Regions from separate parts of the Terribacillus saccharophilus genome, predicted to be linked through region 2. Evidence: a T-box and tRNA genes for the amino acid it is inferred to sense, from the RefSeq annotation. Region 2 holds a T-box; the other holds one or more tRNA genes.

Region 1 (8,762 bases), 1.1 Mb from region 2:
GGTTCTCTCCGAAATAGCTTTAGGGCTAGCCTCAAAGGATGATGGTTGGAGGTAGAGCACTGATTGGACTAGGGGCCCTCATCGGGTTACCGAATTCAGTCAAACTCCGAATGCCAATCAATCTACTTTGGGAGTCAGACCATGGGTGATAAGGTTCATGGTCGAAAGGGAAACAGCCCAGACCGCCAGCTAAGGTCCCAAAGTGTGTGTTAAGTGGAAAAGGATGTGGCGTTGCTTAGACAACCAGGATGTTGGCTTAGAAGCAGCCATCATTGAAAGAGTGCGTAATAGCTCACTGGTCGAGTGACGCTGCGCCGAAAATATACCGGGGCTAAACACACCACCGAAGCTGCGGATTGACATCTACGATGTCAGTGGTAGGAGAGCGTTCTAAGGGCAGTGAAGGTCGATCGTGAGGACGGCTGGAGCGCTTAGAAGTGAGAATGCCGGTATGAGTAGCGAAAAAAGAGTGAGAATCTCTTTCATCGAAAGCCCAAGGTTTCCTGAGGAAGGCTCGTCCGCTCAGGGTTAGTCGGGGCCTAAGCCGAGGCCGAAAGGCGTAGGCGATGGACAACAGGTTGATATTCCTGTACCACCTAAATCCGCTTGAACGATGGGGGGACGCAGGAGGATAAGGAAAGCGCGCTGCTGGTTATGCGCGTCCAAGCCGTGAGGAAGTTGAGCAGGCAAATCCACTCAACACTAATTCCAGGCGGTTATGGGGAGGGAAATTTAGTACCGAAGTTCCTGATTTCACACTGCCAAGAAAAGCCTCTAGTGAGGAAATAGGTGCCCGTACCGCAAACCGACACAGGTAGGCACGGTGAGTAACCGAAGATGATCGGGAGAACTCTCGTTAAGGAACTCGGCAAAATGACCCCGTAACTTCGGGAGAAGGGGTGCTTCTTTTAAGGAGAAGCCGCAGTGAAAAGGCCCAAGCGACTGTTTAGCAAAAACACAGGTCTCTGCAAAGCCGTAAGGCGAAGTATAGGGGCTGACACCTGCCCGGTGCTGGAAGGTTAAGGGGAATGGTTAGGGACTTCGTCCCGAAGCTGTGAACCGAAGCCCCAGTAAACGGCGGCCGTAACTATAACGGTCCTAAGGTAGCGAAATTCCTTGTCGGGTAAGTTCCGACCCGCACGAAAGGTGCAACGACTTGGGCACTGTCTCAACGAGAGACCCGGTGAAATTATACTATGCGTGAAGATGCGCATTACCCGCGACAGGACGGAAAGACCCCGTGGAGCTTTACTGTAGCCTGATATGGAATGTTGGTACAGCTTGTACAGGATAGGTGGGAGCCTTAGAAGCCGGAGCGCTAGCTTCGGTGGAGGCATCCGTGGGATACCACCCTGGCTGTATTGACATTCTAACCCAGAACCGTTATCCGGTTCGGAGACAGTGTCAGGTGGGCAGTTTGACTGGGGCGGTCGCCTCCCAAAGAGTAACGGAGGCGCCCAAAGGTTCCCTCAGAATGGTTGGAAATCATTCGTAGCGTGCAAAGGCAGAAGGGAGCTTGACTGCGAGACCTACAAGTCGAGCAGGGACGAAAGTCGGGCTTAGTGATCCGGCGGTGCCGTATGGAAGGGCCGTCGCTCAACGGATAAAAGCTACCCCGGGGATAACAGGCTTATCTCCCCCAAGAGTCCACATCGACGGGGAGGTTTGGCACCTCGATGTCGGCTCATCGCATCCTGGGGCTGTAGTCGGTCCCAAGGGTTGGGCTGTTCGCCCATTAAAGCGGTACGCGAGCTGGGTTCAGAACGTCGTGAGACAGTTCGGTCCCTATCCGTCGTGGGCGTTAGAAGTTTGAGAGGAGCTGTCCTTAGTACGAGAGGACCGGGATGGACGCACCGCTGGTGCACCAGTTGTTCCGCCAGGAGCATAGCTGGGTAGCTACGTGCGGAAGGGATAAGTGCTGAAAGCATCTAAGCATGAAGCCCCCCTCAAGATGAGACTTCTCATCATTTTAAATGAGTAAGATCCCTCAGAGACGATGAGGTAGATAGGTTCGAGGTGGAAGCGTGGTGACACGTGCAGCTGACGAATACTAATCGATCGAGGACTTAACTAAACTTAAGTCAACGCCAAAGTCCAAGCACTCCGGTGCTTGGCCGCATGAGATGTCTGGCAGGACATGTTTCTTATCTAGTTTTGAGGGTTCATTCAATTGAATTCTTGAATTGTCTGGTGGTAATAGCGAAGAGGTCACACCTGTTCCCATGCCGAACACAGTAGTTAAGCTCTTCAGCGCCGATGGTAGTTGGGTTCGCCCCGTGAGAGTAGGACACTGCCAGGCAGTTCTTTTTTGTATACATATTTATTATTGTTCCACAGTAGCTCAGTGGTAGAGCTATCGGCTGTTAACCGATCGGTCGCAGGTTCGAATCCTGCCTGTGGAGCCACTGCTTCCTTAGCTCAGTCGGTAGAGCACCACCATGGTAAGGTGGGGGTCAGCGGTTCAAGTCCGCTAGGAAGCTTATAAGAAAAACCCCAGAGACACTGAGTTTCTGGGGTTTTTCTTATGCTCCTTTATAGTTATTGTAGAGCTATGGAACTTGCAATTGATCAAACTCAAGATTTGTGTGCGTGGAGGTCGAAAAATGCGTGTTATAATCCCTGTATCTAACCGCAATTACTTATTTATTATTAGTAAGAGTAAAAAATTAAATTTGTGCTATTTGTACAATCGTAAAAAATGATTTCTGTATCAATAGTCTAAGTCCACTCTCTTTCTTCATGACAGATCTCACTTATTCTTTTGAACCAAATGAGTATAAGATAATCTTTAACAAATTTCATAACTTCCAGTTAACCCTTCAAATAATGCTTCGTCAAGTTATCAACAGCTTCTATTGTAAGATTCAAAAAGTCAATTGCAATAATATATATGATATAAAATTCATTTGTTTAATGAAAAAAGGAGAGAGATATGTATGTTAAAGGAAGATTATCATATAGCTGTACCAACAGCTTTTTATAGTGATGAAAGTTTAAATGTTGAAGGGACAATCAATCATATAAAGCATTTATATCAAAAGGGTGTCCGTTCTGTATTAGTTTGTGGATCTACAGGTGAACAGCACAGCTTGAGTCTAGGTGAAAAGTTAATTTTGTTGGAAGCTATAGGAAAAGAGCAAGAGTTAGTTAATAATATGGAAATCATTTTTGGAGTAGCTTCTATAAGACAAAAGGAAGCAGAAGAACTTGCTAAGCATATAAGTAAAACAAATATAGCAGCAATATTGATAGGATACCCGCCGTATATAAAACCTTCTCAAGAAGAAGCTATTAGATATACTGAGAAAATATTATCATCTTCAAAAAAACAGGCAATCTTATATAACAATCCTGCGAGAACCGGTTTTGATTTAGAAGTCGATACCATAAATAAATTATTAAATTTAAAGAATATTATTGGGATTAAAGAAGCTGGGGAGAAAAGTAAAATCGAAAAAATAAACATAGAAAGTGACAAACAGTATTACATTTATGCTGGAGGAGAACAAGGATTAGAAGATAAGATAGCACATCATGGTTTTAATCGTTTATCTTCTATAGCGGGTAATTTGGATCCTGAAGGAATTAGAAATTGGTTTGAAGTATTACTAAAGGGACAGAATCATCGTGGAGAAGAGTTAGAGGAAATGAAGAACTTACTAGATACAATTTATGCGGGTTCACTGTTAGTTAACTTAAAAAAAGAATTGAACAGTCGTGGTGAAGACTTAGGTGTTTGCAGAAGCCCTCTTGGTAATTAAGTAAAAAACCTTGATCTGAAAAGGGAGATTAATCAATCAACTTTAGCCATCAGCTGACCAAACCGACCAGTAATTTCAATACCTTCTTCAAACTAGCGTACTTATTGCTATATATAGCCCGATATAACACCATCCACCCTATACTGCCGCATAGGATATGAACCATGGTAAGGTTGGGGGGAAACCGTTCAAGTCCACTACCCAAGCTTATAGAGAAAGCCCTAGAAATGTGATGTTTCTAGAGCTTTTTTATGCTTTCCTTTAATTTTTGAAGGAGAGTATTTATTTAGACGTCCGTCCAGTTGACCGCCCAACTTTTAATCAAGCCCAATCATCTTTTAACAAAGACAAAGTAAGTGCATCATGAAATTGATTTCTTTGATAAAAGTAACTACGTAATAATCCTTCTTCAGAGAAACCGAGTCGTTTTAATAATTTTCTTGATCCATGATTATTAGGATAGACTTGAGCTCCAATCCTATACAATTCCAAATTACCAAAGGAATAATTTAAGATTTCTCTACAGGCTTCCATTGCATAACCACTTCCCCAATAATCAGGGTGCAAATCAAAACCTATATCTGCTCTCTTACCTTTAAGAAAGATATTGCTGATCCCACCACTACCTATGAATTTATTGCTCTCCTTCAACATGATGCTCCACATTATACCAATCTGTTTATCGTATGCTTCTTGAAACATATGGATGATTTCTAGGGCTTCATCACGACTATTGAGTGGGTCCGTTCCATAGTATTTAGTTACATCATCACGCGAAAGGATATCGAAAAAATCCTCGACATGTGGTTCGGATAGTTGAATTAAGTATAATCGGTCTGTTTCTAAATCGGGGAAATCCATATACTCACCCTCAATTACTTCAGATTTATTATTTTATTGATTATAATTTAAATAGTTTAAAGAGCACTCGGTTTTTTAGTGTTTAGGCTTATACTGTTTTATATCTTTATATCTTTATATCTTTATATCTTTATATCTTTATATCTTTATATCTTTATATCTTTATATCGCAGAATATAGTGTGCTTTTTTCATAGGATTTTCAGTATCCATGTAATAATCCTCTGCAATCCAATATCTTTCTTTATACTTTCTTAATCTCTCTTCAAAACTTCCTATGTAAGCATCGCGATCAAGTGCGCGCTCGTGCCTTATTTCCTGAGGACAATCCAGGAAAATGATATAATCATAGAAATCCTTCCATTCTTTTCTTAGTAGGAAGATGCCTTCAACAATTACTATACTCTTACTAGTAAACTCTATGGACTTATTTTTAAATGTATCTTTTTCTCTTTCATAAAACATCAATTGAATATCAGAGTGATTGTTATTTAGCTTTTTAAATAAGTTATCTCTCAAGTAAATCGTATCCCACTGCAAATGGTAATACTCAAACCATTCCTCATGACCTGTATTATATCGCTTGGCATTTTCCACCACGTGGTCGTCAATATGTATGACGACAGTGTCATCAAAATTGCTTTTAAGCTGATGCACCAATGTCGTTTTCCCTGAGCCGCTTAAACCATCTAAGGCGATGAGAAATGGTTTATTCTGGTCATGTTGTTTAAATCTCTTTTTTATTTGCTGTATTAAATCTTCCATTTGAATTAATCCTTTCGCCGTTTCCAGCTTGTTTCATATTATTTTTACGATATTAAACAAAGAAATAGTCATTTGGAACATTAGTACTAACGAATAACTGATGTGAACATAATTTAGTGTACCTGATACACAAAAGTTCAATCACAGAATCATTGTAACAAAAAGCCGCATACAAACGTATGCGGCTTTTCTCATGACCTGTACTTCTGATAATTCTTATTCCCGCCAGATAGATTGTATACTTCTTCAAATCCCATGTTACGCAAAATATTTTGTGCAGCATTACCTGTGACACCACTGTTGCAGTAGCAAAGGGTCGGCTTTTTCGGATCAAGTTCTTTTGCTTTCTCCCTGAGCTCTGCTAAAGGAATGCTATGAGCTTCTGGCACGTGGGATGTTTCATATTGGGACCGCGCGCGTGTATCAATGATCTGAAAAGATTCACCTTGGCTTAGCCGATGCTGCAGTTCTTTTGGCGTAAGCAGCTTATTATGCTTCTTGATTGCATTATCCAGTGCCATACCTGTATACATGACTGGATCCTTTGTTGTGCTGAATGGGGGAGCATATGCTAAATCGAGATGGAACAGGTCCTCTGCCTTGGCTCCAAAGGTCATAGCTGTTACAAATACGTCGATGCGCTTGTCCACGCCTTCTTCACCGACTGCTTGAACACCAAGAAGAAGACCGGTTGCTCGGTCAGCAGTTGCTTTTATGGTAATCTCCTTGCCACCAAGATAAGCAGCGCGAGCAGGTTTGATATTATGCAGCGTCTCGATATCATATCCATGCGCAAGAGCCTCTTGTTCATTCATACCGGTCTGCCCAACAGCTAATTCGAATATACGGACAATACCGGTGCCAAGAATACCTCGGTGAGCAGAAGTGCCACCGGTAATGACATCACCTGCTATGCGCCCCATCTTGTTAGCAGTGGAACCGAGCGGTCGATAGAGCGGTTTACCTGTAATAACTGAGAAGCTCTCTGCCACATCACCGACTGCATATACATCCGGCAAATTGGTTTGCATTTTTTCGTTTACTGCAATTGCTCCGGTTTCTCCAATTTTGACGCCAATCTTTTCAGCTAAAGCTGTATTCGGCTGAACACCAACAGCCAGGAAAACTATATCAGATGCAATGGTATCTCCGCTGGAAGTAATAACCTCTGTATTGGTAATACGGATAGCTTCTTGTCCGAGCAGCAATTTTACACCATGCGCTTCCAAAGTATCGGCCACATGATCAGCTATATCTTTATCCAGATGTTTCATCACCTGGTTGCTGCGCTGAATAATTGTTACTTCAATTCCTAGATGAGTCAGTTGTTCAGCCATTTCCAATCCAATATAACCGGCACCAATGATGGTAGCTTTCTTTGGCACGCTAGATTCGATGAACTGGTCGATTGCACCTGCATGCTGAATCGTACGAACGTGAAAGACATGCTCCAGCTTTGTGCCTTCTATATCAGGTGTTATTGGACTAGCGCCAGTAGCGAAGACAAGAACATCATACGTGTCCGTCATTGTTTCTTCTGTATCCAAATTTTTTATAGTTAAGGTTTTAGCAGCATGATCTATATCAATTACTTCGTGTCTGGTCTGAATCGAGACATTATAGCGTTTCTTGAACCATGCTGGATTGCGCGGATTTAGTGTCTCCAGATCCTCGACTTCATCACCGACAAAGTAAGGGATGCCGCAGACGCTGTAGGATATATCATAATCTCTGTCATAAATGCGAATATCAGCTTCTTCGTTGTTTCGGCGTGCTTTGGCAGCAACAGACGTTCCGGCTGCGACGGATCCTATTATACGAATTTTCATAGTATCTCTCCTTTAATGGATGATAATGAGCCAAACATATAATCCTGTAAGTGTCAGTAACAGCGTTGGTATAGTCAGGATGATTCCTGACTTGAAATAAGTACCCCACGTGATACGCATGCCCTTTTGTGACAGTACATGAAGCCATAAAAGAGTCGCTAATGATCCAATCGGTGTGATTTTCGGACCAAGATCGGATCCAATCACATTTGCATATATAAGGGCTTCCCGTATCGCGCCGGAAGTGGATGTCTGGGAAATGGCAATCGCGTCAATCAAGACTGTCGGCAAATTATTCATAACTGATGACAGGATGGCTGCGATAAAGCCCATGCCCAAGGTTCCAATGAACATGCCTTGATCGGCAACATACTGAATGCTATCAGCAAGTATGTCAGTCAAACCTACATTACGCAATCCGTAGACAACCACATACATACCGATAGAGAAGAAAACGATATTCCACGGTGCATCTTTCACAACAGCTTTAGTTTCGACTGCTGGACTGCGCCGAGCAAAAGCCAAGAAAATAAAAGCAATACTGATGGCTACAAAAGAGACAGGGATATGTAAGAACTCGCAAACCAAGTAACCGACTACCAACAACGCTAACACATACCAAGATAGTTTAAACAATTTCTTATCTTTAATTGCAGTCATTGGTACTTTCACAGCTGCAGTATCATAGGTTGCAGGTATTCGTTTACGGAAAAATAAATATAACACCAATATACTTGCTGCAAGCGAAATAAAGTTAGGTACGATCATTCGAGATGCATATTCTAGAAACGTTATATCAAAGAAATCGGCAGAAACGATATTCACAAGATTACTTACAACAAGCGGCAAGGATGTCGTATCGGCAATGAACCCGCTCGCGATAATAAATGGAAAGACGAGTGCTTCGTCAAGGCGCAGTGCCCGAACCATTGCCAGAACAATGGGTGTCAGAATCAGAGCCGCTCCATCGTTTGCGAAAAAGGCAGAAACGACCGCGCCAAGCAGACAGACGTAAATGAACATCTTTACACCATTACCTTTGGCAGCAGCGGCCATATGTAAAGCAGCCCATTCAAAAAATCCAATCCTGTCCAGAATGAGTGATATTAATATGATTGCCACAAACGCCAAGGTGGCATTCCAGACAATTGCTGTCACTTCCCATACATCCGTAAAATCAACTACACCTGCCAATAAGGCTAGTATAGCTCCGCCACAGGCTGTCCAGCCGATATTGAGATTCTTAGGCTGCCAGATGATAAAAATAAGTGTGATAAGAAAGATAGTGCAGGCTAGAACAGTTGTTAACATGTGTATAAAAACTCCTTACTTAACAAGTGATTGCTTCTGCTTTGGTCCGCAACTTTACAAGCTGCTCGTCATTCTCGTCCAGTTGACTGAGAATTTGCTCTACCAAGGCACGCTGTTCACAAGTCTCGTTGAAACGATAATAGCGCCATTGTCCGCGCCTTTCTTCGTAAACAAGACCTGCTTTTTTATATTTACGCAAGTGCTGGCTGATTGCCGGCTGGCTGACTTCAAACATG
Region 2 (8,762 bases):
TAATGAAGATGCGAATGCACGCTCTCTGGCATTGGAATCTGGTAACGCGGATGTTGTATTCCGTCCGGAAACAGAAAGTATTGAAAGTTTGGAAGCCAAAGATGGTGTGAAGGTCGAATCAACGGAGACCTTCCGTGTTCACCAGCTGACTATGAATATGCAGAGGGAAGCCTTGAAAGATGTGAATGTCCGTAAAGCATTGGATGCTTTGATTAATCGAGTAGAAATTGCCAAATCTGTATTGCTTGGCTATGCACAGCCGGCAAAAGGACCGTTTCCTGACTCCTTGCCATTTGCGCCAAGCTATAGTGATCATGAAACGGGAGAAGATGTGGCAAAGGACTATCTTGAGAAAGCCGGTTATTCGCTGGTGGACGGCAAGATGCAAAAAGACGGGGTACCTCTTGAACTCACAATGCTGACGTACTCTGCCAGAGCTGACCTTCCACTGATTGCACAGATATTCCAATCCGATGCAAAAAAACTTGGCATTGACGTTGAACTGCGTCAAATTGAGATACCGGAAGAATACATGGCAGCAAATCGTGATTGGGATCTGGCTACATACAGCAACCTGACAGCACCTCGTGGTGATGCAGGGTATTACTTGAATGCTACGTATCATCCAGATGGAGCTTTAAACTTCAGCGGTGCAGATGAACCAGAGCTGACTAAGATCATCGATGAATTAAATGTAACAGTAGATACAGACAAGCGTGCAGAACTCGCCGAAGCGGCTGCCAATTATGTGGATGAAAATCAAATCAATTCGTTTGTGATTTATCCAGACACGCTCGTTGCGTATGATGAAACGAAAGTAAAGAATTGGGTTACGACAAGAAGTGAGTATTATATGATTACAAATCAATTGGATGTGAAGTGATGTTTCGTATTATCGGGAGACGGCTGCTGGAGGTTGTGCTATTCATCTTATTCGTCACCTTCTTCAGTTTCCTTTTCCTTCGCCTTGCGCCAGGGGATCCGGCGCTCACGATACTGAATGTGGATGAGCTAAATGTAAGTCAAGAACAGGTTGAGGCACTTAGGGAGGACATGGGCTTCAACGATCCATTGCTTGTTCAATATGGAAAATGGCTGTTAGATTTTATTCAACTTGATTTCGGTAACTCCTATATTACAAGCCAGCCTGTTTCGGAGATGCTGCTGACTGGACTTCCGGCTACGCTGGAACTGACAATCGGCTCCTTAATCGTTATGCTTTTGATTGCTATACCCTTAGGATCGCTTTCGGCATTATATAAAGGCAGCTTAATCGATCATATCGGACGTTACTTCTCCATCATTGGTGCTGCGGTTCCAAGCTTTTGGCTCGGGCTAATCTTGATTGATGTGTTTGCGGTGAAATTAAGCTGGTTCCCGACAATGGGACGTGACAGTTTGCTGTCCCTTGTGTTGCCAGCTGTAACATTAGGACTTGCTATTGCCGGTGTTTACGTTCGGCTGCTCCGTTCCAGTCTATTGGACTCATTAGGGCAGGAATTCGTCCGCGCGGCAAGAGCACGCGGCATTGCGGAAAGACGCATCTTTTTCTCGCATGCTTTCCGTTACAGTCTGCCTCCAGTCATCACCGTATTCGGTGTCAGTCTCGGCAGTTTGATTGGCGGCGTAGTTGTGGTGGAAGTATTATTTGCTTATCCCGGTGTAGGAAAACTTGTCGTTGACTCTATCCGTCAGCGTGATTATCCGTTGATTCAAGGCTATATCGTTCTGATGGCGGCTATCGTCTTTGTCGTGAATACATTAGTAGATTTATCTTATCGATACGTAAATCCTGAACTTCGTTTAAAGAAAGGAACATCAGCTAGATGAGTGTTATGGCTTTTTCTCCTAAAAAAATAAAGAAAGCCAAGCTCTGGCTGATCAGTGCACTATTGCTTGTTGTGCTAGCAGCAGTGGCATATACGTTTCTTTACTTGAAGCACGATGCTGCGATGACTGATGTTGGGAACCGGCTGGCATCTCCGTCCTGGGAGCATCCGATGGGGACGGATCATTTAGGGCGGGATGTAATGACGCGGCTCTTACTTGGCTTCCGTCTGACTGTTGGCTACAGTATGATTGCTTTGCTAGCAGCAGTTATCATTGGTGTTCCATTCGGTTTGCTTGCTGGATTGAGAGGAGGCTGGGTTGATCGGCTATTCATGCGAATTGCCGATGGCTTTCTTGCCTTCCCGGATACAGTGATTGCAATTGTGCTTAGTGGTTTGCTAGGGCCAGGTATTGGTAACTTGCTGTTTGCCATCGTGCTGGTGAAGTGGGTTAACTATGCCCGTATGGTACGCAGTACAGTGCTGACAGAAGTGCAAAAAGACTACATCACCATTGCAAGAATCAATGGTCTTTCCACATTTACGATCATGCGCAAACATCTGATGCCTCACATTATCGGAAATGTACTCGTTTTAGCGAGTTTGGATTTTGGTAAGATCATCTTGCTCATTTCCTCGCTATCGTATATTGGCCTTGGCGCACAGCCTCCGACTCCGGAGTGGGGCGCTATGCTGAACGAATCCAGACCATATTTCCAAGCGAATCCGGAAATGATGATTTATCCTGGACTGGCCATCGTGGTGGTAGTGTTGGTGGCAAATATTCTTGGTGACTATTTACGAGATAAATTCGATGTGAAAAAGGAGGTGCAGCCATGATTTTATCGATTAATGATCTAACCGTATCACATGGAGAGAAAATGATTGTTGACCGTGTCAGTCTGACAATCGATAAAGGAGAATGGTTTGCCCTCGTAGGTCAAAGCGGCAGCGGGAAAACGATGCTATCACAAGCAATCGGACAGTTGCTTGGACCTAATTTAAGAGCTTCTGGCAGCGTAAGCTACCAAGGCAGCAATATCCTCGAACATCCAAAAACAGAAATGAACCAATTGAGAGGGAAAGCGATCAGTTACATTTTCCAAGATTATCACGGTTCTTTCACCCCATTTCTGATGATTCAGCAGCATATGGATGAGTATTTGCAAACGCATGGAGTGAAAGAGAAGAAGAAGCGTAAAAACATGATAAAAGAAGCATTTGAATCGGTTGGTCTGGATGCGTCTTTAGTTAAGAGATACCCATTCCAGCTGAGCGGAGGCCAGCTGCAGCGTGCGTCTATCGCGCTAGCACTTCTTTTAGAACCTGATATTCTGATTGCAGATGAAGCAACAACTGCACTTGATAGCGTATCTGCGCATAGGATTCTTTCCTTGCTTCAAGAGCTCCAGCAAAAAACAGGCTGTGCGATTCTTTTCATCACACATGATTGGCGACATGTTGCGCGTTATGCAGATAAGATCGCTGTCATGAAAGATGGAAAAATCATTGAATCTGGATCAAAACAGAAGCTCATCCATCAGCCTGAACATGCGTATACCAAACAGCTTATACAAGCTGCACCAACGCTTCCAATGCGCATCAAGGAGGCGAGCAAGTCATGACTGTTATGGAAATCAGTAATTTGAAAAAGAGCTATACTCCTGGCAAGCTGGCTGTGAATGATGTTTCAATTTCCATTCAACAAGGGGAAAGCTTGGGATTAGTAGGCGAAAGCGGATGTGGTAAAAGTACGTTGGCTCGCTGTCTGCTAGGTGTAGAAAAGATTGATGGCGGATCTATCATTTATAATAGTACGCCCCTAGCCAATGCAAATCGTAAGGAGTTTCGAGACTATCGCCGAAACGTTCAGACAGTTTTTCAAAATCCAACTGCAGCACTTAATCCAAAACTGAAAATCAAGGACTCCTTGCTGGATCCTTACTTACAGTTTCAGTGGGAGCTTGAACTGGAGCACTTTACATTCTCTTCAAAACAAGGTTTTGTGGAGCAGTTGCTCGAAGCGGTGGAACTGCCGAAAGAACTTGGCGACCGTTATCCACATGAGCTGAGTGGCGGACAAAAGCAACGCGTAACCATTGCGCGCGCAATTAGCATCGAGCCAAAACTCATTATTTTGGATGAACCGACAGCAAGTCTTGATGTACTTTCCCAAGGAGCCGTTCTCGAACTTCTCTCGTCCCTGCAAAAGACGCTGGGCATGTCCTATCTGTTCATCTCACATGATTTGGCAGCTGTTTATCAGCTTTGTCAGCGCATTGCAGTCATGAAAGATGGCGAGCTGCTGGATATTTTTCAGAAGGAAGATATTTATGATAATAGCCGACATGCATATACGAAAGAATTGATCAGCATATTTTAAGCGGATGCACCCGAGGAGCATCCGCTTTTCTCTTATCCTTCAAACTCTTTGATAAGACTTTCCAAAGACATCTCTCCAATATTTCCTTCCGGCCGTTTCCGGACAGCAACTGTTTTGTTTTCTTTCTCACTGTCTCCGACTATTAACAGATAAGGCATCTTCTGCTGTGACCCTTCCCGTATCTTCAATCCTATTTTCTCTGAACGGTCATCCACTGACACACGGTACCCTGCCTTCCGCAATTCCTCACAAACTGCATGTGCGTAATCAGCATGTGCGTCGCTAATAGGAAGAACGCTTGCTTGAACTGGTGCTAACCAGAATGGGAAGTCTCCTGCGTAATGCTCGATGAGAATGGCCATAAAACGCTCGATTGAACCGTAGATTGCCCGGTGAATCATAATCGGCTGTTTGCGGCTGTTCTCTTGATCGATATAGCTGCAGTCGAATTTCTCCGGCATCTGGAAATCTAGCTGAACAGTCCCGCATTGCCAGCTGCGGCCAAGGCTGTCGAGTATGTGGAAATCAATTTTCGGTCCGTAGAAAGCACCATCACCAGCGTTAACTTTATAAGCAATTCCCTGTCGTTTTAGGACATTCTCTAAGGCTGCCTCCGCTTTATCCCAAACAGCTGGCGAACCCATGAAGTCCTCTGGACGAGTGGAAAGCTCTACTTCATAAGAAAAGCCGAATAGGCTGTAAAATGTATCGATTAGCTGCAATACTTTCTCCACTTCTTGTTCAATTTGATCTTCCCGAACGAACAGATGCGCGTCATCTTGTGTGAATGAACGGACGCGCAGCAGTCCGTTTAGAGATCCGGACAATTCGTGCCGATGTACCAGTCCTAATTCTGCATAACGTAAAGGAAGGTCGCGATAACTGCGTAGCTTGCTGTTGTAGATGAGGACTGCTCCTGGGCAGCTCATCGGTTTAATAGCATAACGCTGATCATCCACTTCTGAGAAATACATATTTTCGTGATAGTGATCCCAGTGGCCGGACTGCTCCCAGAGCTGCTGCTTCATCATGATCGGAGTCTTGATTTCATCATATCCAGCCTGTGCATGTTTTTCTTTCCACAGCTCCTCCAGTTTATTGCGTAACACCATTCCTTTTGGCAAGAAGAAAGGCATACCTGGTGCTTCCTCCATGCTAAGAAAAAGTTCGAGCTGCTGACCAAGTTTCCGATGGTTTCGTTTTTCTGCTTCTGCTTGTTTGTTCATGATAATTCCTCCTTTTATATATAAAAAAGACCACAATCCTCCCGTGATAGGGACGATTGTGGTCGTGGTTCCACCCAAAATTCCGCCAATGCTGGCGCTTCATTCGTGATAACGGATTTCCCGATAGCGGATACTGCTAGTTCCCCGCTATAGCTTGAAGGTGGTAATCCAAATCTTTCTCCTGCAGGGCTCTCAGCCGGTGACCCTGCTTTCTGTCAGGAGAGGGATGATCTGAATCATGTCCTTCGCATCGCTTTTAAGATATAAAATTGTAAACAAAAAGACCGCACTCATCTCCCTAAAGGGACGATTGCGGTCGTGGTTCCACCCTAATTCCATCAGCATACAGCTGACGCTCCAAAATACGATAACGGTCTTCCCGATTACGGATACTTGAGTTTCCCCGTAATAGCTCAAAGGCGGTAATGCATGTGCTTATCTGCGAAGGTTCCAGCAATTCCTTCACTCTCTGAAAGAAAGAGGCGCGCGCATCTTGTCCTTATCAATGCTTTTGTTTTGTTGTATGCTCAGTATACAGATGCTGGATATATCCGTCAAATGGAAATGAGGGATTTTTTTGAGAGACCCAAAAGATACTGCTAAAAGATTCATTGAGACCAATCATCCGGAATGTGAAGGAGCAATGCTTGCAGGAAGCTGTGCCAGAGGGGAAGCAACAGTAACTTCAGATTTGGATATCATTATTTTGTATACAGGAGAAGATCGTGCGTACAGAGAATCGTTGTTTTTTGAAGGTTGGCCGGTAGAGGTGTTTGTATACACAGGAGAAGCTTACCAAAATTTCTTTGCAAGTGACGCAGAACGCGGAATCCCTTCCATGCCAAGGATGGTGAGTGAAGCGATTGTACTGAAAGAGGCGCCGGTTGTTACCAAAATGAAATCCGAAGCAAGCAGTATATTCGCTGCTGGACCTTCACCTTGGAACAAACAAAAGATCGATCATTATCGGTATATGATTACGAATCTGATCGATGATTTTCTGGATAAAGAGATTGGCGGGGAAGCATATTTCCTGGCAAATACACTCATCAATGATCTGGCTATCTTTTCGCTGCGCTCCAGACAGCATTGGATTGGTTCTGGTAAATGGATGTTCCGGGAATTAAGGAGCATGGACTCAAATCTTGCACATCAATTTGAACAAAGCTTAGAAGCATTTTATAAGCAACACAATAAGCGACCTATCGTGCAGCTTGCAGATGATTGCTTGGAGCCATTCGGTGGTCGCCTATTCGAAGGATATTACTTGGGTTGAGGGGGGAGAAATCTATGAAAATAAGAAAATTGACAGCAGCTGATGCAGAAGCATACTGGGAACTAAGACTACAAGCCTTGCAGGCACATCCTGACGCATTTGGTACCTCCTATGAGGATGCGGTGAAACAGAGAAACCCGATAGAGCGGATAAGGGGAAATTTTGAGAGTTCGGATGCTGAGACCTATGGAATATTTATGGATGATGCGCTTGCAGGAAATGCGACATTAAGTTACGAAACACCAGCAAAACTCCGTCACCGAGCTAATTTAGTGGCGGTTTATCTGGCACCAGAAACACGTGGAAAAGGGTATGGGAAAATGCTGATAGAGCATATGATCCAAGTGGCTAAAAACAGGAAAGGCATCGAGAAGCTAAATCTTGCTGTCGCTGTGACAAATCCGGTTGCCAAGCATGTTTACGAACAAGCTGGGTTCAAGCAGTTTGGTGTAGAAAAGCATGCATTGAAGATTGGAGATACATATATATCAGAAATACATATGGCTTTGATTTTGGAGGAGAGCAGATGAATTTCATTTTTGATTTGGATGGTACCCTTTGTTTCAAAGGCAGACCTGTTACAAAGAATATAATCGACACATTGAAAGAACTGGAGCAGAATGGCCATCAAGTAATCTTTGCTTCAGCTCGCCCAATCCGTGATCTGCTGCCTGTTATTGATGAGCACTTTCATTCCACCACTCTTATTGGAGGCAATGGCTCACTCATTTCCAGTAATGGAAAGGTGATTTTCTCTAAAGCATTTTCATCCATCCAATTAGCCGCCATGAAAAATCTAATAGATATATACAACGCTGCTTACTTAATAGACGGAGAATGGAACTATGCATATACAGGAGATCCAGAGCACCCGATAAGGTCCAACCTTGATCCAAATGGACTGGCTGAAAAAGTGCTATTGGAGGATTTGGGACAGGTAGTAAAAGTCCTTATCCTTCATTCAGCTGATCAGGAAAAAATAGCTTCAGAGGCAGAAAAATTAGGGCTGCGGGTTCATCGTCATCGCGGTGAGGATATTGTAGATATTAGTCCGCCAGGTATCGATAAATGGAGTGCAATACAAGAAATTGGAATCAGGGAAAATGATTATATTGCTTTTGGCAATGATGCGAATGATATTGAGATGTTTCGCAATGCCAAGTATGCGGTGATGATTGGAGACCATGAAGAATTAGCGCGCTATGCACATAGAGCCATTCCTTTGGATGATGTTTGCGAACAGAGCATTGTAGATTGCTTAAAGGAATTCAATGATGAACAAACGAACATGGCACTTACGTGAAATACATAGAGTTTGGTTTGGGGAATCACTGGCTGATCCGGACAGAATATGAAAATGAAGATGGTACAGAGCATGAAAAGAAGGGGATAGACTTTCCGATATATTTCTACTCTCTTTATCTTCCTATTTGGATAAATCAATCTGTATTCATTTTAGATACAAAGGATGGATGGAAGAAACAAAAAAGAACCGGAAATCCTTTAAATTCATAATCGGTATAGTAAGCAAATGAACCCTCGCTAATGCGAGGGTTCATTCTTTAATCAACAAATAGATAAAATATGGCGCGCCGATTGCTGAAACAACCAAACCAATCGGAATTTCTGATGGTGCCAGAATCGTCCGAGACAAAGTGTCTGCTACGAGCATGATTAGTGCTCCGATAAGTGCACAAATCGGAAGCAGATGCTTATGATTCGGTCCGACGATGCGGCGGGCTAAGTGAGGTGCGACAAGTCCGAGGAATGTGATTGCTCCCCCAGCGGCTACGCAAGCTCCCGCCAGTGCAACAGCAAGGAGCAGCAGGATTGTGCGCTCTTTTTGCACCGGAGCCCCAACACCAACCGCGATTTGGTCGCCAAGTGTTAAAACGTTCAACGCTTTTGCCTTAAAGATAGCATATGGGACGAGTAGAATAATCCAAGGCAGAAGTGCCAATACATAATTCCAGCTTGTCTGCCAGATGCTGCCGTTCAGCCAGATGGTAGCCTGCGTGAAATCCTTAGGCTCCATCATAAGCTGAAAG

What was found. A T-box is a leader RNA that pairs with one kind of tRNA and senses whether it is charged. The one in region 2 lies ahead of thrS (threonine--tRNA ligase), so its partner is inferred to be a tRNA-Thr.
Region 1: it has a tRNA-Thr gene. The T-box ahead of thrS (threonine--tRNA ligase) is inferred to sense a tRNA for this amino acid. The anticodon was not compared.

What each region holds. Positions count from the first base shown of each region.
Region 1 is NZ_CP008876.1:3,139-11,900, forward strand. It holds rRNA gene GZ22_RS00020 (23S ribosomal RNA) at 1-2,074, shown strand, start outside; rRNA gene rrf (5S ribosomal RNA) at 2,187-2,299, shown strand; tRNA gene GZ22_RS00030 (tRNA-Asn) at 2,331-2,405, shown strand; tRNA gene GZ22_RS00035 (tRNA-Thr) at 2,408-2,480, shown strand; gene GZ22_RS00040 (dihydrodipicolinate synthase family protein) at 2,937-3,761, shown strand; gene GZ22_RS00045 (GNAT family N-acetyltransferase) at 4,083-4,622, opposite strand; gene GZ22_RS00050 (kinase) at 4,769-5,386, opposite strand; gene GZ22_RS00055 (FAD-dependent oxidoreductase) at 5,578-7,215, opposite strand; gene GZ22_RS00060 (arsenical efflux pump membrane protein ArsB) at 7,228-8,526, opposite strand; gene GZ22_RS00065 (ArsR/SmtB family transcription factor) at 8,546-8,762, opposite strand, start outside.
Region 2 is NZ_CP008876.1:2,343,989-2,352,750, forward strand. It holds gene nikA (nickel ABC transporter substrate-binding protein) at 1-883, shown strand, start outside; gene nikB (nickel ABC transporter permease) at 883-1,830, shown strand; gene nikC (nickel transporter permease) at 1,836-2,669, shown strand; gene GZ22_RS11880 (ABC transporter ATP-binding protein) at 2,666-3,454, shown strand; gene GZ22_RS11885 (ABC transporter ATP-binding protein) at 3,451-4,212, shown strand; gene thrS (threonine--tRNA ligase) at 4,245-5,438, opposite strand; T-box leader at 5,738-5,953, opposite strand; gene GZ22_RS11895 (nucleotidyltransferase domain-containing protein) at 6,016-6,714, shown strand; gene GZ22_RS11900 (GNAT family N-acetyltransferase) at 6,729-7,244, shown strand; gene GZ22_RS11905 (HAD-IIB family hydrolase) at 7,241-8,017, shown strand; partial or broken gene GZ22_RS11910 (DUF3977 family protein) at 8,014-8,249, shown strand; gene GZ22_RS11915 (FecCD family ABC transporter permease) at 8,270-8,762, opposite strand, start outside.